4 regions of the Geminicoccus sp. genome follow, and region 3 is predicted to be linked to each of the others. Evidence: riboswitches for the same ligand, from Rfam matches in the RefSeq annotation. Region 3 holds a riboswitch; each other region holds the start of a gene.

Region 1 (7,209 bases), on a different contig from region 3:
AAGGACCGGGAAGGCTGGGTGAGGATGGCCGACGGCACGGTCGCGGCCGCCAAGGCGATCGGCAAGCCGATCTATCCCTATCTCTGGCCGCAATATCACGACAAGAACAAGAAGATCGCCCGCGAGATCATCGAGGGCGACTTCTGGCTGCAGCAGCTGGATAAGGTCTACGATCTCGGCTGCGACGGTGCCGTGATCTGGGGCAGCCTGGCGGGTGGGCGGACGCCGGATGGAAAGATCGCGCGGCTGCCATGGGACCCGGACGCACCTTGGTGGGTGCAGACCCAGGCGTTCGCGCGGGAAAAGGATATCGCGAAGGCAGGCTGCCGGTGACCAACTACCAACTCGATCGCGCCATGCTGGATTGGCTCGCCGAGGGCGAGCGTATCGCGGCCACGCCCGAGGGCGCTTCGTTCGACGAGATCCGCGAAGGCTATCGCCGCGCCTGCCGACATTTTGCAGCCCCTCATCCAGCCGGGCTCTCCAGCGAGGACTGGGCATTCGCGGGCGTGCCCTGCCGGATCTACCGGCCGGCCCGGTCGAGCGGCGCCTGCATCGTCTGGTTCCATGGCGGTGGGTGGGTGGTGGGCGATCTCGAGACGCATGACAGCGTCGTCGCGGATCTGGCCGATGGTGCCGGCTGCGTTGCCGTCGCGGTCGAATATCGCCTGGCGCCCGAGCACCCCTTCCCGGCAGCCTTCGACGACGCGCTGGCCGTGTTCCGGGCGGTGCGCGACGAAGCGTCGGGGCTGGGCATCGACCGGGAGCGGATCCTGCTGGCCGGCGACAGCGCAGGGGGCAACCTTGCCGCTGCCGTGACGCAGGCATTGCGGGATGCGGGCGAGCCGGGACCGGCAGGCCAACTGCTGGTCTACCCCGCGCTCTCCAGCGATCAGACGCTGCCATCGCGAATCGAGATGCATGATGCTCCCGGTCTGACCACGGTCGATATGCTGCACTATCTCGAGACCTATCTTGGGCGCACCGCTGACGAGAGCGACCGCGACGATCCGCGCCTGTTCCCGGGTGACGCGCCAGCACTGCCAGGCCTGCCGCCTGTGTTCATGACGGCTGCGGAGTACGACCCGCTCGCCTCCGACGTGTCGGCGTTTGCAGGCAGGTTGCGCTCCGCGCGCGTGCCGGTGGACGCGGTGGTCGAGGCCGGTCTGCCGCACGCCTGGCTGCGCGCGCGCCATCATGCGGCACCGGCCGCCGCTGCCTTCGAGCGACTGGTGACGGCGGCGCGACGGCTGGGCGCGGCCGGAACCGGCGAAACCGGCAGTACGTTCAGTGCCGGACAAGCCGGAGGACTCGACATGGCCGATATCACCTACGAGATCGTGCAGCACGATCATGGCTGGGCCTACAAGCTCGGTGACAGCTTTTCCGAGACCTACAATACCCACGACGAGGCCCGCCGCGCTGCGGAGGACGCGGCTGTCCGGCAGGAGCAGGCCGGCGACGACGAGGTCATCGAGTACCAGGATGCCGATGGGAAGTGGCATCAGGAGAAGGCGGGGGGCGGGGACCGGCCGACCACCCACGTGAAGGGGTGACCGAGACACGCCGATGGCCGCCGCTTGTCTTGGAGCGCGGCGGGCAGTAATGGGCGCGCATGTGACCCGCGGGGTGCCGGCCTTGCTGCCGGCTGAGACGCACGAGCGAACCCGAGGAACCTGATCCGGATCATGCCGGCGTAGGGAATGGGCAGCCGCCGCGACAGGACCGGCCATGCGCACCTTCCCTTCGTATGGAGGGAAGAATGAAGCGCAAGCTCGCCGCCACCGTCCTTGGTTCGATGACGATCATGTCCGGCGTCCAGGCCAAGCCGGTGCTCGACGTCTATACCTACTCGTCCTTCACCAGCGAATGGGGGCCCGGCCCCGAGCTTGAGAGGCGCTTCGAGGCGAGTTGCGGCTGTGACCTCGTCTGGACCTCCGTGGATGACGGCGTCGCCATCCTGTCCCGGCTGAAGCTCGAAGGAGCATCTTCCAAGGCGGACGTGGTGCTCGGGCTGGACAGCAGCCTGACAGCCGAAGCGAAGGATGGCGGCTTCGTGGCACCGCATGGCCAGGACCTGAGCGGGCTTACTTTGCCGGTAATGTATGACGATCCGTCGTTCGTTCCCTACGACTGGGGCTACTTTGCCTTCGTGTACGATCGCACCCGGTTGCCGAACCCGCCGAAGAGCCTGGCCGAACTGGCTGATGCCCCGCCCGATCTGACGGTCGTTATCCAAGATCCGCGGACGAGCACCCCAGGTCTGGGCCTGCTGCTCTGGGTGAAGGCCGTTCATGGCGAGGATGCCAGGGCCTACTGGGAGAAGCTGGCCCCGCACATCCTGACGGTGACGTCGGGATGGAGCGAGGCCTACGACCTGTTTTTGAAGGGCGAGGCGTCCATGGTCCTCAGCTACACGACCTCGCCCGCCTACCACATGGTTGCCGAGAGCAAGGACGACATCCAGGCGGCACCGTTCACGGACGGCCACTATCTGCAGGTCGAGGTGGCGGCCTTGGCGAAGAACGCCCAGGAGCCGGAGCTCGCCAAGCGCTTCCTGCAGTTCCTCCTCTCGTCGGACGCCCAGTCGATCCTGCCGACCACCAACTGGATGTATCCCGCCAAGTCGGACGGCGTGGAACTGCCCGAAGAGTTCAGCCGGCTGATCCAGCCGGGCAAGGCGCTCCTCACCAATGCCGAGACGGTGCGGGTCAACCGCGCTGCATGGGTGGACGAGTGGTTCGCCGCACTGGGACGCTGATCGGCAACGTCACCGCGCTTCTGGTCGGCCTCACGCTGTTCCTGCCGATCCTGGCGCTCCTGGCGACGGGACTGCAGGAGGCGGGACAGGGCGGACGATGGCTGGACGGGCGAACGCTCCTCACCCTTCGCTTCACCTTGGTGCAGGCTACCCTGTCGGCACTACTGGCGGTGCTGCCGGCGGTACTGGTTGCACGGGCCCTGGTGCGGCGCTCCTTTCCTGGTCGCGATCTGCTCGAGCGCTTGCTGGCCCTGCCGGTTCTGGTGCCTGCCCTTGTGGCAGGAAGCGCGCTGCTCGTGCTGTTCGGCCGGCGCGGTTGGGTCGCCGAGCTGTTCGGCATGCTCGGGATCCCCTGGCCGTCGATCTATGGCCTGACGGGCATCCTGATCGGCCACGTCTTCCTCAACTTGCCACTCGCGGTGCGCATCCTGGCTCCTGCCTGGCGCGCCGTGCCGGCGGAACAGTGGCGGCTGGCCCGACAGCTTGGCCTGGGGGATCTAGCCCGCTTCCGGCTGATCGAGTGGCCGGCCCTGGCGCCGCGCATCGCGCGTGCGCTCGGCATCGTATTCATGCTCTGCTTCACGAGCTTCGCCCTGCCGATGACGCTTGGTGGCGGGCCAGCCGGAACAACCATGGAGGTCGCGATCTACGAGGCGCTGAGGGTCGATGCGGACCTGGTGCGCGTGGCCGTGCTGGCGCTGCTGCAGATCGCGCTGTGCAGCGTGCTCGTTGGCATTGGGCTGGGCGTGCGGACCATCCGCAGTGGTGTGTCGACGGGAGCGCCACCGAAGCTGCGGGTCGAGGATGGTCTGCTCGCAAAAGCGCTGGATGGTCTCGTATTGGCAGCCGCCCTGCTGTTCCTCGGTGCGCCGCTGCTGGCCCTCCTGCTGGAGGCAGCGGGTGGGCCCTGGTGGAAGGTGCTGAGCGCGCCGATGTTCCTGGTGGCCCTGCGCAACAGCGTGGTGGTGGCGCTGGCGGCGGCACTGATCTCCCTGGTGGCGGGAAGCCTGCTCGTGCTGGGTGCGCGCGGCCGGGCCGGGTTCTTGATGCGGGCCGGGGAATATGTCGGCTCGATCCCGCTGGTGACCCCGGCCCTGGCCCTGGGTGCCGGCCTGTTCTTGTTGCTGCGGCGCGTGGTCGACCCTGCCGAGGTGGCGCTGCCGGCGATTGCGCTGGCCAACGGCCTGATGGGGCTGCCCTATGTTGTCGCCATCCTCGGACCTGAGGTGGCGAGGCGCGAGATGGAGCATGGCAGGCTGTGCCGGGCGCTCGGGATCGGCGGCGCCACGCGATGGCGGCTGATCGACCTGCCGACCCTCCTTCCCGTGGCCGGACTGGCCGGTGGCCTGGTGGCTGCCTTCTCGCTGGGCGACTTCGGGGTGGTGGCGCTGTTTGGTGCGGACGAGGCGAGGACGCTGCCCATGCACCTGCACCTTCAGGCTGGCTCGTATCGCTCCGCCGATGCGGCCGTCACCGCTGTTGTGCTGGTGGTGCTGGCCGCGGGCCTGATGTGGGCCGTCGAACGGGGGCTGGCGCATGCTGTGCGTCGATGACGTCCGCTTCCGGCACGAGGGCACGGAGTTCCACTACGAGCTGTACGTCCCCAAGGGATCGATCACGGCACTGATCGGTCCGTCCGGTGGCGGCAAGTCGACCCTGCTCGACCTCATCGCCGGCTTCCTGGACCCGACGAGCGGCCGGATTACGATTGATGGACAGGACGTGACGAGCGTGCCGCCGGCGCTGCGCCCGGTCACGAGCCTGTTCCAGGACCACAACCTGTTCGGCCACTTTGACGTTTTCACCAACGTCGCCCTCGGGATCCGCCCCAATGCCCGACTCTCCGCATCCGAGCGAAGCATGGTGAACGACTCGCTGGCGAGACTGGGAATCGGGGCGCTTGGCAGCCGGCGACCGTACGAGCTGAGCGGCGGCGAGCGCCAGCGGGCGGCCCTGGCGCGCTGCCTCGTACGCAAGCGACCGCTGCTGCTGCTCGACGAGCCGTTCGCGGCGCTTGGCCCGGCCATGCGCCGGGACTTCCTGGATCTGGTGGACGAACTGCGCCGGGAGGAGGCGTTGACCGTCGTCCTGGTCACCCATCAGCCGGAGGACGCAGCCAGGATCGCGGACCGGCTGGCCGTCCTGGCGGGCGGGACGATCATCGCAGTTGGCCCGCGCGCAGAGATCATGGCCAACCCGCCCGCCATCCTTGCGGAGTATCTGGGCTGATCAGCCGATCGGCCGGGTCTCGCCCACAGCCATGATGCCTCCCCATGCATCGCCCAGTCCCGCCGTGGCGATGGCGTCGCGGAAGCGCATGGGTGGCTCGAATGGTGGCTCATCCGTGAGGCGCACCACGCCCCAGTGCATGCCGATCGCCTGGCGCGCCTGGAACAGCTGGCCGATCTGCACTGCCTCTTCCGGCGTGCAGTGCGAAGCCTGCATCAACTTGCGCGGCTCGTAGGCGCCAATCGGGAGCAGGGCTAGGTCGACCGGCCCGTACAGGGGGCCGATCTCGCCAAACACTGGCCCGAACGTGGTGTCACCTGCGAAATAGATGCGCTTGGACGGGGTCGTGAGGATGAAGCCGCCCCATAAGGACTCGTTGCGGTCCCAAAGCGTTCGGGCGGAAAAGTGGATGGACGGTATGCTCGTGATGCCAAGGCCCGCCAATTCCGTCTGCCCGTGCCAGTCGAGTTCCACGACACGCGCAAAACGGCTGGTGTCGACATAGCCAGCCACCTTCAGCGGGCAGATCAGGACCGCGTTGGGCCCGAGCGGCAGGCGCTCGAGCGTCGGCCGGTCCAGGTGGTCGTAGTGATTGTGCGAGAGGATCAGTACGTCGAGTGGCGGGAGATCCTCCACGGCGAGCGAGACAGGCGCGAACCTCTTGGGGCCGAACGGTGGCACCGGCGAAGCGTACTCGGATAAGAAAGGATCCGTGGCAATCCAGAGGCCGTTCAGCCGCATCAGGAAGCCGGCATGTCCGAGCCAAGTGACGAGATCGCCATCTCTGGCCGCCGTCAGCGTGGCCTTTGCCGTCGAGGTTGGGACAACATGGCCGCCGGGAAGATCGACGACATCTCGCCGCGAGAGGCCCCGCCACATGAATGCCCACCACTCTCCGCGGTCACCCGCACGTTCGGGGCTGCCAGGAGGATTGCGGAACCCGCCTTCGACATGATGCCAGGGCATGGATGGAATGTGCCTCGGTTCGGTCGGACCCGCGCAGCCGGCGAGCAGGACGGGTGCGCCAGCCAGGACGGACAGGACGTCGCGACGTGTCTTGATGGTCATCGTCTTCAGATGCGTTGTCATCCCCATTACGTCCAGGACGGATTGTCGGATCAGCCGGAGCTTGTCTTGAAACCATCGCAAGAGGGGTCTAACCACGACATGCAGACGATGAGACCCGAGCATCGGAGGAGCGTGCCGCAACCGCGCAGACCTTCAGTCCCAGGCGCTTCGCATCGGTCGCGGAGAATGCCCACCTCGCAGCGTCGGCCTTTCCGGCGCTTGTTCTCAACGCCGACTTCCAGCCGCTGAGCTGGTATCCTCTTTCGGTGTGGAGCTGGCAGGATACGATCCGTGCCATGTTCCTGGACCGTGTTTCGGTCCTTTCCCACTACGACCGGGTCATCCGCTCGCCCGGCCAGGAACTGCAACTGCCGAGCGTTGTGGCCCTCAAGCAGTACGTGCCCCAGGAACGTCGGCCGCCCTTCACCAGGTTCAACCTGTTCCTGCGTGACAGGTTCACCTGCCAGTACTGCGCTACGACTGCGCCCACCCAGGAACTGACCTTCGACCATGTCATCCCGCGCTCGCGCGGCGGCCGGACATCGTGGGACAACATTGCCACCGCCTGCACACGCTGCAACCTGCGCAAAGGCAGTTGCCTGCCGCATGAGTGCGGGATGCATCCGATGGCGAAGCCGCACCAGCCGACGGCGCACCAACTACGACTGAACGGCCGACAGTTCCCGCCGAACTACCTGCACCAGAGTTGGCGCGACTTCCTTTACTGGGATTCTGAACTGGAGCCTTGAAGCGCGGGTTCGTGCCGTTCTTTGCTTGATCGGGCCTAGCCAACTAACTGGTGCCTGCGCATACTACAAGCCGACGGCTCATGAAGAATGCCGCGACGGATCAGGGAGTTGTAGGCCATGCGCATGACCAGCGCCCTCTTGGGCGCCACCGCTCTACTTGCGCTTTCGGTGGGCCACGCGTCCGCCGAAGGGCAGGTGAAGTGGAATGATGACGACACCGTCACCATCCAGCTCGGCGAGGAGTACGACAACCAAGCGATTACCGTTCCACGTTCGCAGCTCGGCTCCATCTTCGGGCCGGACCAGAAGCCCTACGAGGGCGTGACGCTCAATATCACCGTCAATAGCGGCGGGCCGCGCGGCGGTATTTCCGGGCCGCTCTTCACGTTCCGGCCGATCTGG
Region 2 (7,209 bases), on a different contig from region 3:
CAAAAGGCAATCCTCGCCTGGTGCCTGGAGGGAATGCGCGCGTGAGCAGCGCCGAACATGTGCCAATCGACAGCAGCCGGCCATTCCAGCTCGACCGGACCGGCCTTCGTGGCCGGTTCGTGCGGTTGGGGCCGGCGATCGACGAGATTTTGGAGCGACACGCTTATCCCGATCCCATCGCGCGCAGCCTGGGTGAGCTCGTCCTGCTCGCCTCGGCCCTGGCGGGCGAGCTGAAGTTCGACGGCAGCTTCAGCCTGCAGGTGCGCGGCAAGGGGCCGGTGACGCTGATGGTCGCGGACTGCACCAACCAGGGTGCGATCCGCGGCTATGCCTCCTTCGAGCAAGGTGCTGATTTTCCGTCCGAGGAGATCGGGGATCTCTGCGGCGACGGGCTGCTGGCAGTCACCCTCGACCAGTCGGCCGTGGGTGGCGAGACGCAGCAGGGCATCGTGGAGCTCGAAGGTGCCTCGCTCACCGACTGCATGCTCACCTATTTCCAGCGCTCGCAACAGGTGCGTACTGGGATGCGCTTTGCGCTCAAGCGCGATATCGACGGCAGCTGGCAGGGCGGCGGCATCGTGGTTCAGGCCTTGCCCGACGAGGGCGGCAATGCGCCGATCGACATCACCGACGAGGACGGCTGGCGTCGCGCGATGGTCTTGTTGGGCACGGTGACGGACGACGAGTTGATCGGCCCGGCCCTCGACGTGGACACGGTGCTGCACCGGCTGTTCCACGAGGAGATCGTCCGGGTCTACCCGCCCCTGCAGCTCGCGCATGGCTGCCGTTGCAGCGCCGAGCGATTTGCAGCGGTGATCCGAGGCTTCTCCGCTGAGGAAGTTTCCGACATGCAGCAGCAGGATGGCTCGATCACCGCGACCTGCCAGTTCTGCAACCGCACCTATCGGTTCGAAGCGGACTCGATCGGATCGATCCGCCACCAGACCCGGCACTAGGTGGGCCTCGCCCGGCGCAGTCTGCTGCTGGCTGCAGGAGCTTCCGTCGTCGGCTGCTCGGCTGCACCTTCCGTCCCGCCGCTGCCGCCCCTGGAGCCGATCCGTCTCGCGGTCGGTGGAGTGGACGTCGTGTCCGCCCTCGCGGCCGGATCGACCTCTGGCGACGTCGCGGCGGAGCGGCGGCAGGAGCAGTTGCGCCAGCGCGTCCAGGCTGCGCTGCGAAGTGCAGTTCAGCCCATGGGCGGCAATGACGTCGTCAGGGTCGAGATCGTGGCGGCCGACCTCCGCGTTCGCGCTCTTCCTGCAAGCGGCGATGTGGCGAGCCAGCTCGGTCTTGAGCCGACGCGCGAACTGTGGTCGCGCCTTGCGGCTGACCTCGTGATCGTGGATCCGAGCGGCCTGGAGTTGGCCAGAGCAGGCGGCGAGGTTTCCCGGACCAGCCCTATTCTGGCCGGCACCACCGCCCCGGCCGAACAGGACCAGGCCAACCAGCTGTTCGAGGAAACGATCCGCCTGTTGATCGTGACGCTGCGCGAATCGGCCAGGGAACGGCTCTACTCCTGGCTGGCCTGACACGGGAGCCCGGCAGCCGGGCCTACCTCGTGGCGTTCAGGTCGACTGCATAGCTCGACAGCTCGGGGACCTCCTGCAGCAGGCCCTGTTCCTTCAGGAACGTGGCAAACTGGTCGTAGCGCCCCTGATCCAGCGCCGCGGGGCTGTGCGCAAACCGCCGGACCGTTTCGAGCCAAGCTTGGTAATTTGCTTCGTTGTCCAGCGCTGCGTCGGTCGCCTTGAACACTTCCCAAGCCTCCCCAGGATGGTTGAGCACCCACTGCGTCGCCGCCTCGACGGCACGCAGGAACCTCCGCAGCTCGGGGCGGTCCAGGCCGTCGCGGTGGGCCGCATAGATCAGCTCGTCATAGGGAGGCACACCCTCCTCCTCCGGGTAGAAGCCACGGCCGGGATGGCCGAGCAGCGCCATCTGGGGGATCTCGACGTTGCGGAAGGCGCCGATCACGGCATCGACCTGACCGCTGATCAAGGCCGGCGACAGCGAGAAGTTGACGTTGATCAGGTTGACGTCCGCAAGGCTCAGTCCATGGGTCTTAAGCATCGTGCCGAGCAGCACGTCCTCGAAGCCGGCCACCGAGAACCCGACGCGCTTGCCCTTCAGGTCGGCCAGCGACGAGATCGGGCCGTCGGCCAGCGCCACCACCGTGTTCAATGGCGTGGAAACAAGGGTCCCGATACGGACGAGCGGCAATCCGGCGGCAACCTGGAGATGGAGCTGGGGTTGGTAGGTAACTGCGATATCAGCCTGCTCGGCCGCGACCAGCTTCGGCGGATCGTTCGGGTCGGACGGCGCGATCAGTTCGACCTCGAGGTTCTCCTTCGCGAAGAACCCCTTCTCCCGGGCGACCACCAGCGGACCGTGATCCGGGTTGACGTACCAGTCCAGCAGGACTGTGAGCCTGTCAGCCGCCCGGGCAGTGCCCGCCACGCACAGGAACAGCGTCGCCAGCGCGAAAAGGCGCAGCATGGTTCGGGATCCTTTCTATCGATTGGTCTGGTAGCTGGCGGGTTGCCAGCGGTTGAACCGGGTCATGACCCGGTCGACCAGCCACCAGAGGCTGAGCGCCATGGCGGACAGCACCACGAGCGCAGCGAACAGCAGGTCGACCTGCATCCGTGCGTTGGCGTGCAGCATCAGGTAGCCCAGGCCGCCCGACGAGCCGACCCATTCCCCGACGACGGCACCGATCGGTGCCACCGCGGCGGCCACCCGGAGACCTGATCCGAGGGCTGGCAGCGAAGCCGGAACGCGGATCTGCCGGAGCACAGCCAAAGGTGGTGCATCCATGACCCGCGCCAGTTCCAGCCAACCGCGCTCGGTGCGGCGCAGCCCGTCGAAGAAGGCGAGCGTCACGGGGAAGAAGATGATCAGGACCGCCATCGCGACCTTGGAGAGGAGGCCATAGCCCAGCCACAGCACGAGCAGCGGGGCCAGCGCGAACACGGGCAATGCTTGGCTGATCACCAGCACGGGAAGCAGCCACCGCCTCGCAGGTGCGGAACTCACCAGGACGAGGGCAGCCAGGGCGCCGATCAGGCTGCCGATGAGGAGGCCGAGCACGATCTCCAGGCCGGTCGTGGCGGCGTGCTCCGCCAGGAGGTGCAAGTTGCGCCAGCCGGCCAGCGCCACCGTGAGGGGACCCGGAAGAATGAAGGGCGGCACGCCGCTCAGCCAGACCACCAGTTGCCACGAACACAGCAGGCCAACAGCCGTCACAGCCGGACGGAACAGGCTCATTGGGTTTCTACCAGTTCGGCCGATGCCAGAAGTTCCTTCATGAGGTCTGACTGCAGGCGGATGGCGCCGGGATCTGCTGGATCGCGCGGCGTGGGACCGGATGGCTCGATCGGCCCGCGAAGCTTCGCGGGGTTGCCAGCCATCACCCAGATGCGGTGTCCCAGCCGGATGGCTTCCAGGGGATGATGCGTCACCAGCAGGACCGTGCGATCGGCCAGCAGCTCGGCCGCGAGATCCTGCAGGCGATGGCGGGTGACCGCATCCAGGGCCGAGAACGGTTCGTCCATCAGGACGACCGGCCGATGTTCGATCAGCGTGCGTGCCAGGGCGACGCGCTGCCGCATGCCGCCGGAGAAGACCAACGGCGACGCATCTCCCTTGCCGGCCAGCCCCACCCGCGCGAGGAGCGCATCGGCTTCGGCGGCCAGAACCTTCATGGCATCGCGCGATCTGCCGCGGAGCCGGTGGCCAAGGAGCACGTTGTCGCGCACGTTCAGCCAGGGCAGCAGCAGGTCCTGCTGGGCCATCAGCGCGATCTTGCCGACAAGGCGACCCGGGTCCGGACGAACAACGGCACCGGCTTCCAGACCGGCGATCAGGCGCAGCAGGCTGGTCTTGCCGACGCCGGACGGACCAAGCAGGCAGGTCCACTTGCCGGCCGGAAGCCGCAGCCGCAGGTCCTGGAATACAGGGCGTCCGCCATAGACGAGGTGGGGCACCTCCACCTCCACCTCGGGTCCAAGCAGGCGCGGCGGCTCCTCTGGGGAGCGGACAACGGGCGGTGCCTGGCTGATCTGCATGCTGTTCCCATCCCTTCGCCAGTGTGAACTGGATCAGGTTCGAAGGGTCGCCATGCTGCACGGATGTGCCGATGGCCTCTCAGCCCCTTGCCGGGACTCCCCTTGGATGGGTGGGTGATAGGTTCTCGTCCCCGGTTTGGGAACAGGCTTTGTCGGCCGGCTCAGCTTTTCGGGAAACGCTGGATCGGGGTGTCGCGGTGGACGTCGGCGGACAGGAGGATGCCGAAGCCCAGCAGGACGGTCAGCATGGCGGTGCCGCCATAGCTGATCATCGGCAGCGGAATGCCGACGACCGGGATCAAGCCCATCACCATCGACGTGTTGATCACGACGTAGACGGCGAAGTTCATGCTGAGCCCGATGATGACCAGCCGCGCGAACTGGCTGTGGGCCCGGGTCGCCGCGACGATGCCCAGGACCACGACCGCGAAGAACAGGAAGAGCGTGAAAGTGGCACCCACGAAGCCGGTTTCTTCGGCGAGCGTGGTGAAGGCGAAGTCCGTGTGCTTCTCGGGCAGGTAATTGAGCTGGGCCTGCGAGCCGTGCAGGTAGCCCTTGCCCCAAAGGCCGGCCGAACCCAACGCGATCTTCGACTGGATGATATGATAGCCGGAGCCCAGCGGGTCCTCTTCCGGGTTCAGGAAGGTAAGCACCCGCTGGCGCTGATAGTCATGCATCATCTCCCAGCCCACCGGCAGGGCCGCCAGGCCGATGGCGATCACCAGGGCGAACTTCCACCAGCGTACGCCTGCAGCGAAGAACAGGGTGCCGCCCACCGAGATCAAGGTGATGGCGGTGCCAAGGTCGGGCTGGAGCATCACGAGTGCTACCGGCACCGCCACCATCAGGAGGGGTGGGACCAGGAACAGCGGCCGCTTCACGTCGTCCAGCCAGCCGGCATGGAACCAGCGCGCCAGTCCCAGGATCAGGGCGATCTTCATGACCTCGGACGGCTGGAGCTGGATTGGGCCCAGATCGATCCAACGCTGGGCGCCCTTGGCGACGATTCCGGAGAGGTCGACTGCCAGGAGCAGCGCCACTCCCACCATGAACACCGGATAGGCGATCCTGAACCAGAAGCGCACGTCGATCATGGCCAGGACCAGCATGACGCAGATCCCGGCGGCAAGGCGCACGGCATGGCGGAAGGCCCAGGGTTCCGGTGAGCCGCCCGCGGCAGAATACAGGACCGCATAGCCGATGCCGCCGATCACGCAGAGCAGCGCGACGAGCAGCCAGTTGATCGACAGGATCTTCTCGCCCAGCGATAGGTCGGTCGCCCGCAGCCGTTCTTCCATGGCAGGTCCTCAGGCGGACTTGCCGTCCGGCGCCTGGACGGGCTGACCGTCCAGTTGCAGGACGCGGTCGAGGATGTCGCGCGCAATGGGTGCCGCCACGGCGGAGCCGCCCCCGCCATGCTCGACCACCACGGCCACCGCATAGCGGGGCTCCGTGAAGGGCGCGTAGCCCACGAACAAGGCATGGTCGCGCTGTTCCCAGGGGATGTCCTTGCGCTTGTAGGCGCCGGACAGCCGGTCGGCCTTGCTGATCCGGCGCACCTGGGAGGTACCCGTCTTGCCGCCCATCTGGACGCCCGGCGTGAGGAGGGCAGCGGCACGCGCGGTGCCCGCCGGACTGTTCACCACACGGTGCATGCCACCAAGGACGAGATCCAGATGCTCCTTGGCAACCCCTACCGGCTCGGCCATGGCACCACAGCAGGCCATATGGCGCGGGCCGCCACGGACCAGCCAAGGGCTGACCTTGTAGCCACCATTGCTCAGGCGGGCGGTCATGATGGCCAGTTGCAGCGGCGTGGCCAGCACATAGCCTTGCCCGATGCCGGAGATCAGGGTCTCGCCCTTGTGCCAGGGCTGCTTCAGCTTGGCCTTCTTCCAGGCTACCGTCGGCATGACGCCTGGCCGCTCGCCTGGCAAGTCGATAGCGGTCCGTTCGCCCAGCCCGAAGCGGCGCGCGTACTCTGCCAGACGGTCGATACCTAGCCGTCGGGCAACCTCGTAATGGTAGACGTCGCAGGAAACTTCCAGCGAACGCTGGAGGTCGACCGCGCCATGGCCGCCCTTCTTCCAGCAGTGAAACTCGATCCGGCCGAGCCAGGTCGACCCGGAGCAGCGGATCCGGGTGTCCGGCTTGATCACACCGGTTTCCAGGCCGGCCAGTGCGATCATCATCTTGAAGGTCGAGCCTGGCGGGTACTCGCCCTTGAAGGCCTTATTGACCATCGGCGCCAGCTTGTCGTCGCGAAGCGCTCCCCAGTTCCTGGTGGAGATGCCGTTCTGGAACAGGGTCGGGTCGAAGCTCGGCACCGATGCGAGCGCCAGCACACCGCCAGTCCGCACGTCCACGACAGCAGCAGCGGCGCTGGTCTCGGCCGCCAGCCGGTTCATGCAGAAGCGTTGCAGCTCGAGGTCGAGGGAAAGCTCGAGGTCCTGGCCGGGCTGCCCCTCGTCGCGATCCAGTTCGCGGATCTCGCGACCGACCGCGTTGACCTCGACCCGAGACAGGCCGGCCTTGCCACGAAGCACGGGATCGTAGGAGCGCTCGACACCCTGCTTGCCGATGCGGAAGTCAGGCAGTTGCAGCAGCGGGTCCGCATCGCTCTTGAGTTCCGGCTCGTCCACGGGGCCGACATAGCCCAGGACATGAGCCGCGGCAGGACCTTCGGGATAGCGACGGACCATGCCGGAATCGAGGATGATTCCGGGCAACTCCGGCGCACGCACGGCGATGAGTGAGACCTCTTCCCAATCGAGATCATCCCGCACGCTCACCGGCACGAAGCGCGGGCGCGCCTGCACCTGCCTGATCACCTCGGCGATCCGCTCGGGCGTCACCGGGATGACGGCCGCCAATCGTTCCAGGGTGCCCGGCACGTCCTTGGTGAGCTCGCGGATGATTCGGACCCGGTAGGTCGGGATGTTCTCCGCCAGCGGCCGTCCCGCCCGATCCAGGACGCGTCCGCGCGGCGGGAGAATCAGGCGCTGGTTGACCCGGTTCTCCTCGGACAGGAGCTGGTAGCGCTCGCCCTGCTCCATCTGCAGGTACCAGAGGCGACCGACCAGCCCGCCGAACACGCCGAATGTGCCCGCACCCAGCAGCACGGAACGGCGCCGGAACCAGC
Region 3 (7,209 bases):
GCGCTGGAAAGCACCCACACGATCGACATCGACAAGTTCGTCCCGCGCGCCGAAGTCGACGAGATCTACATCGATACGCCCTACTACCTGGTCCCCACCGACAAGGTCGGCGAGGAAGCCTTCGTGGTCATCCGGGAGGCGATGCGGGCGCGGCGGATGGTCGGGTTGGCGCGGGTCGTCCTGTACCGGCGCGAGCGGATCCTGATGCTGGAGCCGCGCTCGAAGGGGATCATGGCGCACACCCTGCACTACGACACGGAAGTGCGGGACGACCGCGGCTATTTCGAGGACATCCGGAACATCAAGCTGTCCAGCGACCTGATCGATCTTGCGAGCCACATCATCGACACCAAGGCCAGCCGCTTCGACCCGTCCGAGTTCCGCGACCGCTACGAGGAAGCGCTGGTCGAGATGGTCAAGGCGAAGGCCAAGGGCAAGAAGCCGAAGGCGCCGCCAAAGCCGCGCGACCAGGGCAATGTCGTGAACCTGATGGAAGCCCTGCGGCGGAGCCTCGGCGCCACGAATGACAACGAGGATCAGAAACCAGCAGCACCCAGCCGGGCCAAGTCGGCAACAAAAGCCAAATCCTCCTCGTCGGGAAGCTCCACAACGGCGAAGAAGAAGGCGCCATCGAAGCCGACGACACGTAAGGCAGGGTGAACTCCGTGGCTGACCTCGCGGCTTATATCGCCAAGCGAGACTTTACGAGGACGGCGGAGCCGAAGGGAAGGAAGGCTCGCACCAAGGGCCATGGCTTCGTCATCCAGAAGCACGCTGCGCGACGGCTGCACTACGACCTCCGGCTCGAACTCGACGGGGTGCTGAAGAGCTGGGCGGTGGCGCGAGGCCCGAGTCTCGTGGCGGGCGAGAAGCGCTTGGCGGTCGAGGTCGAGGACCATCCGCTGGACTACGGTGATTTCGAGGGCACCATCCCGAAAGGCGAGTATGGCGCAGGCTCGGTCATCGTGTGGGACCGCGGGATATGGAAGCCTGAGGCGGACCCGCATCTGGGCCTGAGCAAGGGGCGTCTCTCGTTCGAGCTGGCGGGCGAGAAACTGCATGGATCCTGGCACCTCGTGCGCATGCACCGGCAGCGAGGCGAGAAACGCGACAACTGGCTGCTGATCAAGCAGCGCGATGACCACGCCCGGCCCGAGAACGCGCCAGACATCCTGGAAGAGGCGCCGAACTCGGTGCTGAGCGGCCGGTCGAACGACGAGATCGGGCAGGACGCTTCACCCAAGCCGGCGCCTGCCGGCGTGAAAGGGAAAACGGCACCCACGAGGCGTCGCGCGGCGCGTTCCAGCGCCAGAACAACCACCGCCATGCCCGACTTCGTGCCGCCATGCCTCGCGACGCTGGAGGCCAAGCCGCCCGTCGGGGACCGCTGGCTTCACGAGATCAAGTTCGACGGCTATCGGATCCAGGCAAGGATTCAGGAAGACAGTGTCGTGCTCCTGACGCGCTCCGGCCTGGACTGGACCGGCACGTTCGGCTCGGCCATCCCGGCAGCCTTCGCGGCACTTCCCGGTACCGACCATCTCATCGACGGTGAAGTGGTCGTGGAGGGCGAGGCGGGCGCTTCCGATTATGTCGCCTTGCGTGAGGATCTCTCTGCCGGCCGGACCGACCGTTTCCGCTACTATGCCTTCGACCTTCTCTTCCAGGACGGGCTGGACCTGCGGGCAGAACCGCTGGACACGCGCAAGCGCCGGCTGCGGGAGCTGCTCGCGGGCCTCGGTCATGACTCCCAGCCCCTTCGCTTCAGCGAATCGTTTCCGGAGCAGGGCGATCTCGTGCTGCAGCATGCCTGCCGGCTCAGCCTGGAAGGCATCGTCTCCAAGCTGCGCGCTGCACCCTACCGCTCGGGGCGCAGCGGCGACTGGATCAAGTCGAAGTGCGGCGACCGGCAGGAATTCGTGATCGTCGGTTGGGTACCCTCCACCGCGGCGCCGCGAGCGATCGGCTCCCTCGTGCTTGCCTATTACGACGATGGGAAGCTGGTACATGCCGGGCGGGTGGGCACCGGCTTCGGCGGTGCCATGGCGCGGGAGCTCTGGGAGCGCTTGCGCTCCCTCGACGAGACCAAGATGCCGTTCAAGGAGCGGCCCGAGCGAAGCAGCCGGGACGTGCACTGGGTCAGCCCGCAACTGGTGGCGGAAGTGGAGTTCAGGGGCTGGACCGGCGATCTGCTGCTCCGGCACGCCTCCTTCCGCGGCCTGCGCGACGATAAACCGGCGACCGAGATCGTCCGCGAGGATCCCGCGCCGGCGAGAAAGGCTTCAGCCAAGGCTCTACCCAAGGCCCCGGCCGAGCCGAAACAGGCGAGGGTGAAGCTGACCCACCCGGACAGGGTCTACTGGCCGGAGGACGGCGTCACCAAGCAGGGCCTCGTCGACTACTATGCCGACATATGGAAGTGGATGGCGCCGCATGTGGTGGCGCGTCCGCTGTCGCTGATGCGCTGCCCCGATGGCGTGGGCCAGAAATGCTTCTTCCAGAAATCGCCCTGGCGCGGCATGAACCGGGCCGTGACCGTGCTCGACAATCCGGGCAATGGTGGTGACACGGTACTGACCATCCAGGACCTGGACGGGATGGTGGCCCTGGTGCAGGGCGGTGTCCTGGAGGTCCATCCATGGGGTGTCCGCATCGATGACCTGGATCATCCCGACCAGGTGACGTTCGACCTGGACCCCGGGGATGATGTGGATTGGGAACAGGTCAAACAGGCGGCGTTCGACGTTCGCGAGCGCCTGAAGGTGCAGGGGCTGGAAAGCTACCTGAAGACGACCGGTGGAAAGGGACTCCATGTGGTCGTGCCACTCAAGCCGTCGGCGGACTGGGAGCAGGCCAAGAACTTCGCCCATGAGCTTGCGGCGGCCATGACGAAGGACAGCCCCGCCTTGTACACCGCGACGATGACCAAGAAGTTGCGGGCCGGGCGGGTCTTCGTCGACTGGCTGCGCAACGGACGCGGATCCACGGCGGTTTGCGCCTACTCGACGCGCGCCCGTGCCGGTGCGCCGGTCTCCACGCCACTGGCCTGGGATGAACTGGATGTCGACGTCCGGGGTCCGCATTTCAACGTCAACAACGTGGCGAACCGTCTGGGCCACCTCGGTAGTGACCCTTGGACCGGCTTCTTCCGCACTGAGCAGACGCTGCCGGTGCAGAAGGCCAAGCGGGCTCACGCCCGAAAGTGAGGGGCCAGGCAGCCCAGGTGTTTGACTTCGGCCGCGATCGACATCACCTTCAGAGCACCTAGGGGAGCCCCGCGAGGGGGCTGAGAGGTCATCGGCACAGCCTGCTGTGCGGCATGACGACCCTTCGAACCTGATCCAGTTCATGCTGGCGTAGGGATGGGTGACCGCTGCAATCCGGCAGAGATCGACCTCCCGCCATCAGGCTGGGGAGCGTACCGATCGATGCATATCGTGGTCATGGGAGCAGGTGTCGCCGGTTTGACCGCAGCGCTTGCGCTGGCGGAACGCGGCCACGACGTCGATGTGCTCGAGCAGGGTCCTGGGCTCGGCCTTGCGTCCTGCTCCCGCTATGCCGGTGGAATGCTGGCTCCCTGGTGCGAGCGGGAAAGTGCCGAGCAGATCGTGGCCGACCTCGGCCAGGAGGCGCTTTCCTACTGGCCTCGTGTCCACCCGCAGACCGTCCAGCGAGGCAGCCTTGTCGTGGCTCCCAGGCGCGACGAGCGGGAGCTCGACCGGTTCGCGCGGCGCACCTCGCATTTCCGGCCGCTCTCAGGCACGGAACTCGGCGAACTCGAGCCAGATCTCGGCGGGCGCTTCGGCCGGGCCTTGTTCTTTCCCGATGAGGCGCATCTCGATCCTCGCCAGGCCCTGCAGTCGCTGGCTTCGCGCTTGCAGGAGCAGGGTGTGGTGATTCGGTTCGGGGTGGATGCACGCCAGCATCTGGCCGCAGCCGACCGGGTGATCGACTGCCGCGGCCTGGCAGCCCGAGACCATCTGGCGGACCTGCGGGGCGTCAGGGGCGAGATGCTGATCCTCCGCTGCCCCGAGATCTCCCTGCAGCGGCCCGTACGGCTCCTGCACCCCCGCTTCCCCTTGTACATCGTGCCCCGCGATGACGGGCACTTCATGGTGGGGGCCACCAGCATCGAGAGCGGCGACCGGACCCGCGTGACGGTGCGATCGGCCGTGGAACTCCTCAATGCCGCCTACACGCTGCATCCGGCGTTTGGAGAAGCAGAGATCGTCGAACTCGGTGCCGATGCACGCCCGGCCTTTCCCGACAACCTCCCGCGCGTCCGGCAGATCGGCCGAACCCTCTACCTGAACGGCCTCTACCGACACGGCTTTCTGCTCGCACCGGTCCTAGCTCGTGTAGCAGATGAACTAGTCTCGGAAGGCAAGCCTAATCAATATCTTGTGGATGAAGAAAGAGAGGTGGGATGAAGTTGATCGTGAACGGAGAGCCGGTCCAGACAGACCGGGTCGTGCTCGCCGATCTGCTGGAACAGCTGGGCTACGGGAACATTGTGGTCGCGACCGCCGTGAACGGCAGCTTCGTGCCCGTGCCACGTCGTAACGAGACGAGCCTAGAGGAGGGTGACAAGGTCGAGATTCTTGCACCCATGCAAGGAGGCTGAGCAATCATGGATGTTTATGGCACGAAGCTGACGTCACGACTCCTGCTGGGCACATCGCAGTATCCCTCGCCGGCCATCCTGGCGGAGGCCGTCCGGGCGGCTGGTGCCGAGGTGGTCACGGTTTCGCTGCGGCGCGAATCCGGGGCCGGGCGAGCCGGCCAGGGGTTCTGGTCGCTGATCCGCTCGCTCGACGTGAAGGTCCTGCCGAACACGGCCGGCTGCCATACCGTGAAGGAAGCCGTCGCCACCGCGCAGATGGCGCGCGAGGTCTTCGGCACGTCGTGGGTCAAGCTGGAGGTGATCGGGCATCACGATACGCTGCAGCCGGACGTGTTCGGGCTGGTGGAAGCGGCGCGGATCCTGTCGGAGGACGGCTTCCAGGTGTTTCCGTACACGACCGACGACCTGATCGTGGCGGAAAAGCTGCTGGAGGCCGGCTGCCAGGTTCTGATGCCCTGGGGAGCGCCGATCGGCTCGGGGCGGGGACTGAACAATCTGTTCGCCCTGCGCAGCATGCGGTCCCATTTTCCGGACATACCGCTGGTCGTGGACGCCGGCATCGGTCTGCCGTCGCATGCCGCGCAGGCGATGGAGCTTGGCTACGATGCCATCCTCCTGAATACGGCCGTCGCGAAGGCGGGCGAGCCTGCCCGCATGGCTGCAGCCTTCCGGCTGGCGGTCGAGGCCGGGCGTGAAGCCTTTCTCGCGGATCCGATGGAACCGCGAGACATGGCCGCTCCGTCGACGCCGCTCCTGGGCACGGCGTTTCGGAACTGAACGATGCAACTCGATCCATTCTACCTGATCGTGGACCATCCGCGCTGGCTGGAGCGCCTCCTGCCACAGGGCGTCCGGCTAGTTCAGTTGCGCATGAAGGACATGCCTGGGGCAGAGCTCCGGCAGCTGGTGCGGACGGCACGTGACCTTGCGCGGGTTCACGGGGTCCAACTGATCGTCAACGACTACTGGCGCCTTGCGATCGAGGAAGGCTGCGACGTGGTCCATCTCGGGCAGGAGGATCTCGACGAGGCGGACCTGGATGCCATCCGGGCCGCACAGGTGAGGATCGGGATCAGCACCCACGATCATGCCGAACTGGAGCGGGCCATGGCCTGCCGGCCGGACTATATCGCGCTGGGGCCGATCTTCCCGACCATCCTGAAGAAGATGCCATGGGCGCCACAGGGCATCGCCAGGATCCAGGAGTGGAAGAAGCGGATCGGGACGATCCCGCTCGTCGCCATTGGCGGGCTGAAGCCAGAACGCGCCAGGGACGTCCTTGAGGCCGGTGCCGACAGCGCTGCCGTGGTCACGGACATCCTGCTGCATGCTGACCCGGAAGCGCGCACCCGGGAATGGATCAAGGCTGTCCAGAAGGAGGCCGCATGAACAGCCGCTACGCTCGCCAGATGGTACTGCCCGAGGTTGGAGAGGCCGGCCAAGCCAAGCTCGCGGCCGCCTCGGTCCTAGTCGTCGGCGCAGGCGGCCTGGGTTCGCCCGTTCTCCTCAATCTGGCCGGTGCCGGCATCGGAAAGCTCACCATCATCGATCATGACCGGGTGGAGATGTCGAACCTCCACCGCCAGCCCCTGTATCGGCAGTCGGACGCAGGCGCTTGGAAGGCGGAAGCTGCCAAATCGGCCATACTAGCTTACAATTCAGAGATTTCGGTCGCTTCCCTTGTCCAGAAGCTGATGCCTTCCAACGCGGCTTCACTAGTCGAAGATGCTGACTTGGTCGTCGATGCAGCTGACAGCCTGGCTGTTACCTATATCTTGAGCGACGCATGCAGGATCATCGATAAACCTTTGATATCTGCGGCCGTCTTGGGCTTGGGAGGATATGTGGGCGCCTTCTGTGGCGGCGCTCCTAGCTACCGCGCCGTCTTCCCGGACATGCCCTCGACAGTCGGCAGTTGCGCAGCCAATGGCGTCCTCGGTCCGGTCGTGGCGACCCTGGGTTCACTACAGGCCCACATGGTTCTCCAACTGGTCCTGGGACTGCAGCCGTCGCCAGCGGGGCGGCTGGTGTCGGTGGACCTGTCCAGGTTCGGGTTCGGCGGCTTCTCCTTCCTCGGCACGCCGGAGCCGGATGGACCGCCCCTGCCGTTCATCGATCCCGCCACAATCGAACCCGACGACGTCGTGGTCGACCTGCGCGGCAGCGAGGAGGCGCCGAGCCTAGTGACGGACCGCGCCCTGCGCATCCTTCCAGCCGATATTGCCTCGGCAGAGCTGCCCCGTGACCGCCGGATCGTGCTGGCCTGTTCGGCCGGGATCCGGGCACACCGCGCGGCACGATTGCTGGCATCGCGGCGGTTTCCGCGCCTCGCCGTGGTCGCGATCGGGAGCTGACGTCAGCTGACCTTGCGCCAGCGACGGCTGGCAAAGGTCACCACCAGCACCAGGAAGATCAGTGCGCCGGTCCCGACCTGCTGCCAGTAGAAGTTCCATCCGACCAACAGCAGGCCGTTGGACACCATCGCCAGCAGCAGCACGCCCAGGACGGTCCCAAGGATGTTTGGCCGACCGCTCCGGTCGATGGTCGTACCGATGAACGTGGCGCCGATGGCGTTCAGCAGGAAG
Region 4 (7,209 bases), on a different contig from region 3:
CCAGGATACGCTTCAGCAGGTCCGCGGTTTCATGGCGCATGGAGGCCGAAAAGGAGACGGTCATCTGGGGGTCCAGAGGTTGTGGAAGTGGTGGACAGGACCGTGGCCGTGGCCGACCGCCAGTTCGTCCGCATGGAGGATGGCGCCGGTCAGCCAGGACTTGGCGGCCCTGACCGCCTCCAGCGGGTCATGCGTGGGCAGGAGTGCCGCGATCGCCGACGAGTAGGAGCAGCCGGTGCCGTGGGTGTTCTTCGTGGGGATCCGGCGCGCCGGCAGCTCCACGACGCGCCCGCCGTCCGCGAACAGGTCCGGTGCGTCGTCGGTGCCAAGATGTCCTCCCTTCAGCACCAGGGCGGCCGGTCCGAGGGCCAGCAGCGGTGGGACCAGGCCATGCATCCCGGCCAGCGTGGTCGGCTCGTCGCCTCCGGTCAGCACGGCCGCTTCGGGGAGGTTGGGAGTCAGCACGGTAGCCAGCGGGCACAAGCACTCGCGCACAGCCGCCACCGCCTCCTCGGCGAGCAGCCGGTCGCCGCCCTTGGCGACCATCACCGGGTCAACCACGATGTTCCTGGCACCATGCGCCTGCAAACGATCGGCGATGATCGCAGCCAGTTCGGCCGTAGCAACCATCCCGACCTTCACGGCGTCGATCCGGACATCAGCGAACAGCGTGTCGATCTGCTGCGCAACGAACGCTGCCGGAACCGGATGCACGCCCGTCACGCGCTGCGTGTTCTGGGCCGTCAGCGCGCTGAGCACGGCGCAGCCATAGGTCTGCATGGCCGCGAACGTCTTGAGGTCCGCCTGGATGCCGGCACCGCCGCTGGGATCGGAACCGGCGATGGTCAGGATGTTGTGGATCAAGAGGCGCCCCTTTCACGTGCATCCCGGACAGCGCTCAAGAGCTGCCGGGCTGCAGCCTCGGGATCAGCGGCATGAGCCACGGCCGTCACCACCGCGATGCCGTCGGCACCGGCCCGGATGGCGTCGCCGGCGTTGTGCAGCCCGATCCCGCCGATCGCCACGACCGGAAGATCCAGTCGGCCGCGGATGCACCGGAAGGCCATCGCCCCCAGTGGCGGCGCCGCGTCCAGCTTTGTACTGGTCGCAAAGATCGGGCCAAGGCCGACATGGTCCACCACCGCCGGATCGACGGTCCCGATCTCATCCATGCTCGTGACGGACAGTCCGATGATCGCGTCGGGACCGGGGATGGCCCTGGCGGCAGGGGACGGCAGATCGTCCTGGCCGACATGCGCACCGTCAGCACCGGCCGCGAGCGCCACGTCGACCCGGTCGTTGACGATCAGGGGAACGCCCATCCCGGCGACCCGGGCCCGGATCGCACCGGCCAGTTCGATCAGGCGGCGCGCGCTGGAAGTCTTGTCCCTGAGCTGGAGGATCGTGGCTCCGCCACGAGCGGCGGCATCGGCGAGATCCGCAATGCGCGCCGGTGGCGTCGTGGCCGTGTCCAGCACGACATAAAGGCCAAGATCCACATGACGCCTCACGTGAGCTTCGCCCGCCCGATCAGCATCGTCCGGTCGATCCTGGCCAGACTGTCCAGGATGCTCACCTGCAGCGAGCCCGGCCCTTCGCTCTGGCCGCATACCAACTCCCCGGCGACCCCGAGGATGGTGCAGGCGGCAAGCGCCGCCAGGATGCGGTCTTCCTCGACAGCCAGACAGGCTGCGGTCAACGCGCTGAGCGTGCATCCGAGGCCGGTGACGCGGGTCATGCGTTCGTCGCCGTTGGCACAGGAAACAACCCGCTCGCCATCGGTTACGTGATCGACGGCCCCGGTGACGACCACGCAGGATCCCGTGGACAGAGCCAGCCCGCGGGCGGCATCGAGTGCCGCATCGCTGCCCGTGGTGCTGTCGACACCCTTGGTGGTGCCGGAACTGCCCACGAGCGCCATGATCTCCGAGCCATTGCCCCGGATGACCGCCGGCCGGTGGCGAATAAGGTTGTGGGCCGTCTCGGTGCGAAGGCGCGTGGCTCCCGCACCGACCGGGTCCAGGACCCAAGGCTTGCCCGCACCGTCCGCCTTGGCGACAGCAAGATGCATTGCTTCGATCCAGGGCCGGGACAAGGTGCCGATGTTCACGACCAGGGCGTCGGAGATCGCGACGAACTCCTCGACTTCCTCCGCGGCATGCACCATGGCCGGTGACGCGCCCACCGCCAGCAAGGCATTGGCCGTCGAGTTCATCACGACATAGTTGGTAATGTTGTGGACGAGCGGCCGGCGGCTTCTCAGCGCATCGAGCACCCGTCCCACGTCCTGGGACATCTTCCTTGGCCTCCCTTCGCTGGCATGACCCAGATCAGGTTCAACGGGTTTGATCTCAGTCCGCCGGTCACGACGAACACCCCTTGGCGGGCTTGAGGATGGTCCGATTGCGACCGATGTCAACCGCAGGCGAGCGCCCGCATTGTCAACCAGAAGGAAGCGTCCGCACGTGAACGTCCTGCTCTATCTTCATGACAGCGCCCTGCTCCACGACACGGGACCGGGCCATCCCGAGCGGCCGGCGCGCTACCGGGCGGTCGTCGAGGCGCTGGATCAGCTGGACGCCCCGTGGCTGCTTCGGCAGGAAGCCCCGGAGGCATCGATCGAGCAGGTGAAGCGCGTCCATGACGTTGCCTATGTCGACGCCCTCCTGGAGGCCCTGCCGGACCAGGGCCTCGTGCAGATCGACGCCGATACCATCGGCTCGCCCGGCAGCCGCGAGGCAGCCTTGCGCGCGGCCGGTGCTGCCGCCTCGGCGGTGGATGCGATCTTGTCCGGTCGGGCCAAGCGCGCCTTCTCGGCAATGCGGCCGCCTGGGCATCATGCCGAGAGCAACCGTGCGATGGGCTTCTGCCTGTTCAACAGCGTAGCCGTGGGCGCAGCCCAGGCTCGTACCGTGCATGGTGTCGGCAGGATCGCGATCGTCGACTTCGACGTCCACCATGGGAACGGCACCCAGGAGATCTTCTGGTCCGATCCGCAGACGCTTTACGTCTCGACGCACCAGTCACCACTCTACCCCGGCACGGGAGCCGACAACGAGCGAGGCGCACGCGACAACATCCTGAACATACCCTTGCGCTCGGGCACCGACGGTACGTTCTTCCGCAAGGTGGTGGCCGACCGCGTCATCCCGGTGCTCGACCGGTTCGCGCCGGAACTGCTGCTGATCTCGGCAGGGTTCGACGCGCATGAAGCCGACCCGCTTGCAAGCCTGCGCCTGACGGAGGAAGACTTCGCCTGGGTGACGAAGCAACTCGTCGCCGTGGCCGACCGTCATGCGCAGGGGCGGGTAGTATCGGTGCTGGAAGGCGGCTACGACGTCGACGCGCTCGGCCGGAGCGTCAAAGCCCATGTCTGCGCGCTCGCTGGCCAAGAGTGAGCGGAGGAAGAGCAGCCCTGTGACCGAAACGAACAAGCAGATGAGCTTCGAGGCTGCGCTCGGAGAACTGGAGAAGCTGGTTCAGGAGCTGGAGCGCGGCCAGCTGGACCTGGACGATGCGATCTCGGCCTATGAGCGCGGTACGGCACTCAAGGAGCTGTGCCGGCAGAAGCTGGCGGACGCGCAGATGCGGGTGGAGAAGCTGTCGGTGAACGCCGCTGGCGAGCCCCGCGTCGAACCCTTCGATCCCTCCCGCTGACGTCGGCCGTCCACCTTGCTCACCAGCTTTCTTCAGGATACGGCCGCCAGCGTGGAGGCGGAGATCGACCGGCTGCTTGGTTCGCCTGCGGATCACGCGGCGCCGAGGCTGGTCGAGGCCATGCGTTACGCGGCACTCGGCGGCGGCAAGCGGCTGCGGGCAGCACTCGTGCGAGCCGTGGCGGATGCCCTGGCCGGCGCTAGCCAGTCGAACTGGATGGCCACCGCTGCTGCGATCGAGGCCGTACATGCCTACTCGCTGATCCACGACGACCTGCCGGCCATGGACGACGCGTCCACGCGCCGTGGCCGCCCAGCCTGCCATCTCGCCTTCGATGAAGCGACCGCGGTTTTAGCCGGTGATGCTCTGCAGGCGGTTGCGTTCGAGTGGATTGCCGGGGACGCGCGGCTGCCGGAAATTGCCAGGCTGACGCTGATAGCGGGTCTGGCTCGGGCCGCCGGCGCTGCTGGCATGTGTGGCGGGCAGATGCTCGACCTGCAGGGCGAGGCGAACCCGCCGGATCTGGCAGGCCTGGAACAGATGGAGCGGCTCAAGACCGGCGCCATGATCGCCTTTGCCGCTGAAGCCGGTGCCGTCATCGCCGGTGCCGATGCGCCGGTCCGCCACCACGTCGTCGGCTGGGCGAGATGTCTGGGGCTCGCCTTCCAGATCAAGGACGACCTGCTGGATGTGGAAGGCGACGGCAGCGTGACAGGCAAGGATGCGGGGCTGGATGCCGTGCGCGGCAAGACTACATTCGTGAGTCTGATGGGTGTGAAAGCCGCGCGTGAACGGCTTGATGTGCTTGCTCTTGAGGCGAGCCACCATCTCGGCGATCTGGGCGTAGAGGTGAACTTGCTCGATTCCATCTTCCACTACGTCGTCACGCGTGATCGCTGAACCGCACATGTCCTGGAGCCGGCGGCAGCATGCCCGACACTGATTTGCTCGATCGAGTCTCGACGCCCGACGAATTGCGTCGACTCCCGAAGACGCAGATTCGCCAGCTCGCGGACGAGCTTCGGCGCGAGACCATCGACGCCGTGTCCGTCACGGGAGGGCATCTGGGCGCTGGCCTGGGCGTCGTCGAGCTGACCGTGGCGCTGCACTACGTGTTCGACACGCCGCGCGACATCCTGATCTGGGACGTCGGCCATCAGGCCTACCCGCACAAGATCCTGACCGGCCGGCGCGACCGGATCAGGACGTTGCGCAAGCCGGGAGGCTTGTCCGGCTTCACCCGGCGCAGCGAGAGCGCCTACGATCCATTCGGCGCCGCCCACAGCTCGACGTCGATCTCGGCCGGCCTGGGATTTGCCGAGGCGATCCGGCTGAACAACGAGGACCGCAACGTCGTCGCCGTGATCGGCGACGGCGCCTTTTCAGCCGGCATGGCCTACGAAGCCATGAACAATGCCGGGACCTCCAAGGCCCGCCTGATCGTCGTGCTGAACGACAACGACATGTCGATCGCGCCGCCGACCGGCGCGATGAGCGGCTATCTGTCTCGCGTCCTAGCGAGCCATGAGTTCCGCGAATTGCGCGACGTGGCCAAGCGGGTGGTGAAGCACCTGCCCGGGCGTCTGCAGAACGTGGCGCGACGGGCGGACGGACTGGCGCGCGGCATGGCCACGGGCGGCACGCTGTTCGAGGAGCTGGGCTTCTACTATGTCGGCCCGGTCGACGGCCACGACGTCGACCAGCTCGTCACGATCCTGGAGGAGCTTCGGGACGATGCCGAGAAGGGCCCCGTGCTGCTTCACGTCAAGACGCAGAAGGGGAAGGGCTACCTCCCGGCCGAGCGGGCGGCAGACAAGTACCACGGCGTCACGAAGTTCGACGTCGCCACCGGCGCCCAGGTCAAGTCCGGCGGCAACCTGCCCTCCTATACCTCCGTTTTCGCACGCAGCCTGATCACCGAGGCAGAGACCGACCCGTCCATCGTGGCAGTGACGGCAGCCATGCCGTCAGGTACCGGCCTGGACCTGTTCGGCCGACGCTTCCCGGGCCGGGTCTACGACGTCGGGATCGCCGAGCAGCACGCGGTGACATTCGCGGCAGGACTTGCCTGCGAGGGCATGAAGCCGTTCTGCGCGATCTATTCGACCTTCCTGCAGCGCGCTTACGATCAGGTCGTGCATGACGTGGCCATCCAGAAGCTGCCGGTACGGTTCGCGATCGATCGGGCTGGCCTCGTCGGGGCAGACGGTGCCACCCATGCGGGCAGCTTCGATATCGCCTATCTCGGCTGCCTGCCCGACATGGTAGTGATGGCCGCCGCCGACGAACTCGAGCTCATGCACATGGTCCGGACGGCTGTGGCCTACGAAGAAGGACCCATCGCATTCCGCTACCCGCGCGGAGAGGGTGTGGGCATCGATCTGCCGGCACGCGGCCAGTTGATCGAGATCGGCAAGGGCAGGGTGGTTCGTGAGGGAACGCGGGTCGCGCTCCTGTCCTTGGGCACGCGACTTGGAGAGTGCCTGAAGGCAGCGGACGAGCTTGCCGGACGCGGCATCTCGGCCACCGTCGCGGACGCCCGATTTGCCAAGCCCATTGATCGCGATCTGGTGCGGCAGCTGCTCGGCCATCACGAACTGGTGGTGACGGTGGAGGAAGGCTCCATCGGTGGCTTTGGCAGTCAGGTCCAGCAGTTTGCGCTGGAAGCGAGCCTGCTCGACAGCGGCAAGGCTCGGATGCGCTCCATGATCCTGCCGGATCTGTTCATCGAGCACGGCACGCCGGCCGGACAGCATGCCGATGCGGGGCTGGATTCGGATGCGATCGTCCGCAAGGTGCTGCAGGGCCTCGGTGTTCGCGTCGAGCCGCTGCGGGTTGTTGCCGGTTGAAGTCGCGCAAGCAGCGGCTCGACCAGCTCCTGGTCGACCGCGGGCTGGTTGAAACGCGCAGCAAAGCCCAGGCCATCGTGATGGCGGGGCAGGTCTTCACAGGTGAACGCAAGCTCGATAAGCCGGGAGAGTCCCTGCCGGACGATGTCGTGCTGGAAATCAGGCGGAGCGGACCTGGCTGGGTCAGTCGTGGCGCCCTCAAGCTCATCGAGGGGCTGGACCGCTTCGGGATCGACCCGGCGGGACTGACCTGTCTCGATGTCGGCGCGTCGACCGGCGGCTTCACCGAGGTTCTGCTCAGCCGGGGTGCGGTCCGGATCTACGCGGTCGACGTCGGCTACGGGCAGCTCGCCCAGAAGTTGCGGAACGATCCACGCGTCGTGAACATGGAGCGGACCAACGCCCGGCACCTCACGACAGCGCAGGTACCTGACCGTATCGACTTGCTGGTGTGCGATGCGAGCTTCATCGGCCTGTCGACCGTCCTGCCTTCATCGATGGCATTCTGCCCTTTGGGGGCGCATGCCGTCGTGCTGATCAAGCCGCAGTTTGAGGTGGGACCGGAGCGGGTCGGCAAAGGAGGCGTGGTGCGGGACCCGGCTCTGCATGAGGAGGTCTGCACCCGCTACCGGGAGTGGTTCACGATGCAAGGCTGGGAGGTCCTGGGGATTGTCCCCAGCCCGATCACCGGCCCGGCGGGCAA

The links. Region 3 has a riboswitch for thiamine pyrophosphate ahead of thiO (glycine oxidase ThiO). Riboswitches for the same ligand answer to the same signal wherever they lie in the genome.
Region 1: another riboswitch for thiamine pyrophosphate. It lies ahead of thiB (thiamine ABC transporter substrate binding subunit); the one in region 3 lies ahead of thiO (glycine oxidase ThiO).
Region 2: another riboswitch for thiamine pyrophosphate. It lies ahead of VHL31_RS13305 (ABC transporter ATP-binding protein); the one in region 3 lies ahead of thiO (glycine oxidase ThiO).
Region 4: another riboswitch for thiamine pyrophosphate. It lies ahead of thiM (hydroxyethylthiazole kinase); the one in region 3 lies ahead of thiO (glycine oxidase ThiO).

What each region holds. Positions count from the first base shown of each region.
Region 1 is NZ_DATAGQ010000213.1:2,979-10,187, forward strand. It holds gene VHL31_RS23635 (hypothetical protein) at 1-333, shown strand, start outside; gene VHL31_RS23640 (alpha/beta hydrolase) at 330-1,556, shown strand; TPP riboswitch at 1,616-1,721, shown strand; gene thiB (thiamine ABC transporter substrate binding subunit) at 1,763-2,761, shown strand; gene VHL31_RS23650 (ABC transporter permease subunit) at 2,737-4,314, shown strand; gene VHL31_RS23655 (ATP-binding cassette domain-containing protein) at 4,298-4,990, shown strand; gene VHL31_RS23660 (MBL fold metallo-hydrolase) at 4,991-6,079, opposite strand; gene VHL31_RS23665 (HNH endonuclease) at 6,304-6,807, shown strand; gene VHL31_RS23670 (extracellular solute-binding protein) at 6,925-7,209, shown strand, end outside.
Region 2 is NZ_DATAGQ010000137.1:18,630-25,838, forward strand. It holds gene argF (ornithine carbamoyltransferase) at 1-45, shown strand, start outside; gene VHL31_RS13285 (Hsp33 family molecular chaperone HslO) at 42-956, shown strand; gene VHL31_RS13290 (hypothetical protein) at 1,086-1,529, shown strand; gene VHL31_RS13295 (ABC transporter substrate-binding protein) at 1,552-2,496, opposite strand; gene VHL31_RS13300 (ABC transporter permease) at 2,512-3,267, opposite strand; gene VHL31_RS13305 (ABC transporter ATP-binding protein) at 3,264-4,067, opposite strand; TPP riboswitch at 4,061-4,180, opposite strand; gene rodA (rod shape-determining protein RodA) at 4,229-5,365, opposite strand; gene mrdA (penicillin-binding protein 2) at 5,375-7,209, opposite strand, start outside.
Region 3 is NZ_DATAGQ010000236.1:33,083-40,291, forward strand. It holds gene VHL31_RS25580 (Ku protein) at 1-660, shown strand, start outside; gene ligD (DNA ligase D) at 666-3,206, shown strand; TPP riboswitch at 3,257-3,381, shown strand; gene thiO (glycine oxidase ThiO) at 3,429-4,430, shown strand; gene thiS (sulfur carrier protein ThiS) at 4,427-4,624, shown strand; gene VHL31_RS25600 (thiazole synthase) at 4,631-5,401, shown strand; gene VHL31_RS25605 (thiamine phosphate synthase) at 5,405-6,013, shown strand; gene VHL31_RS25610 (HesA/MoeB/ThiF family protein) at 6,010-6,978, shown strand; gene VHL31_RS25615 (ABC transporter permease) at 6,981-7,209, opposite strand, start outside.
Region 4 is NZ_DATAGQ010000120.1:12,923-20,131, forward strand. It holds gene tenA (thiaminase II) at 1-64, opposite strand, end outside; gene thiD (bifunctional hydroxymethylpyrimidine kinase/phosphomethylpyrimidine kinase) at 61-864, opposite strand; gene thiE (thiamine phosphate synthase) at 861-1,511, opposite strand; gene thiM (hydroxyethylthiazole kinase) at 1,508-2,296, opposite strand; TPP riboswitch at 2,291-2,390, opposite strand; gene VHL31_RS11105 (histone deacetylase family protein) at 2,466-3,398, shown strand; gene VHL31_RS11110 (exodeoxyribonuclease VII small subunit) at 3,418-3,657, shown strand; gene VHL31_RS11115 (farnesyl diphosphate synthase) at 3,673-4,557, shown strand; gene dxs (1-deoxy-D-xylulose-5-phosphate synthase) at 4,587-6,506, shown strand; partial or broken gene VHL31_RS26645 (TlyA family RNA methyltransferase) at 6,503-7,209, shown strand, end outside.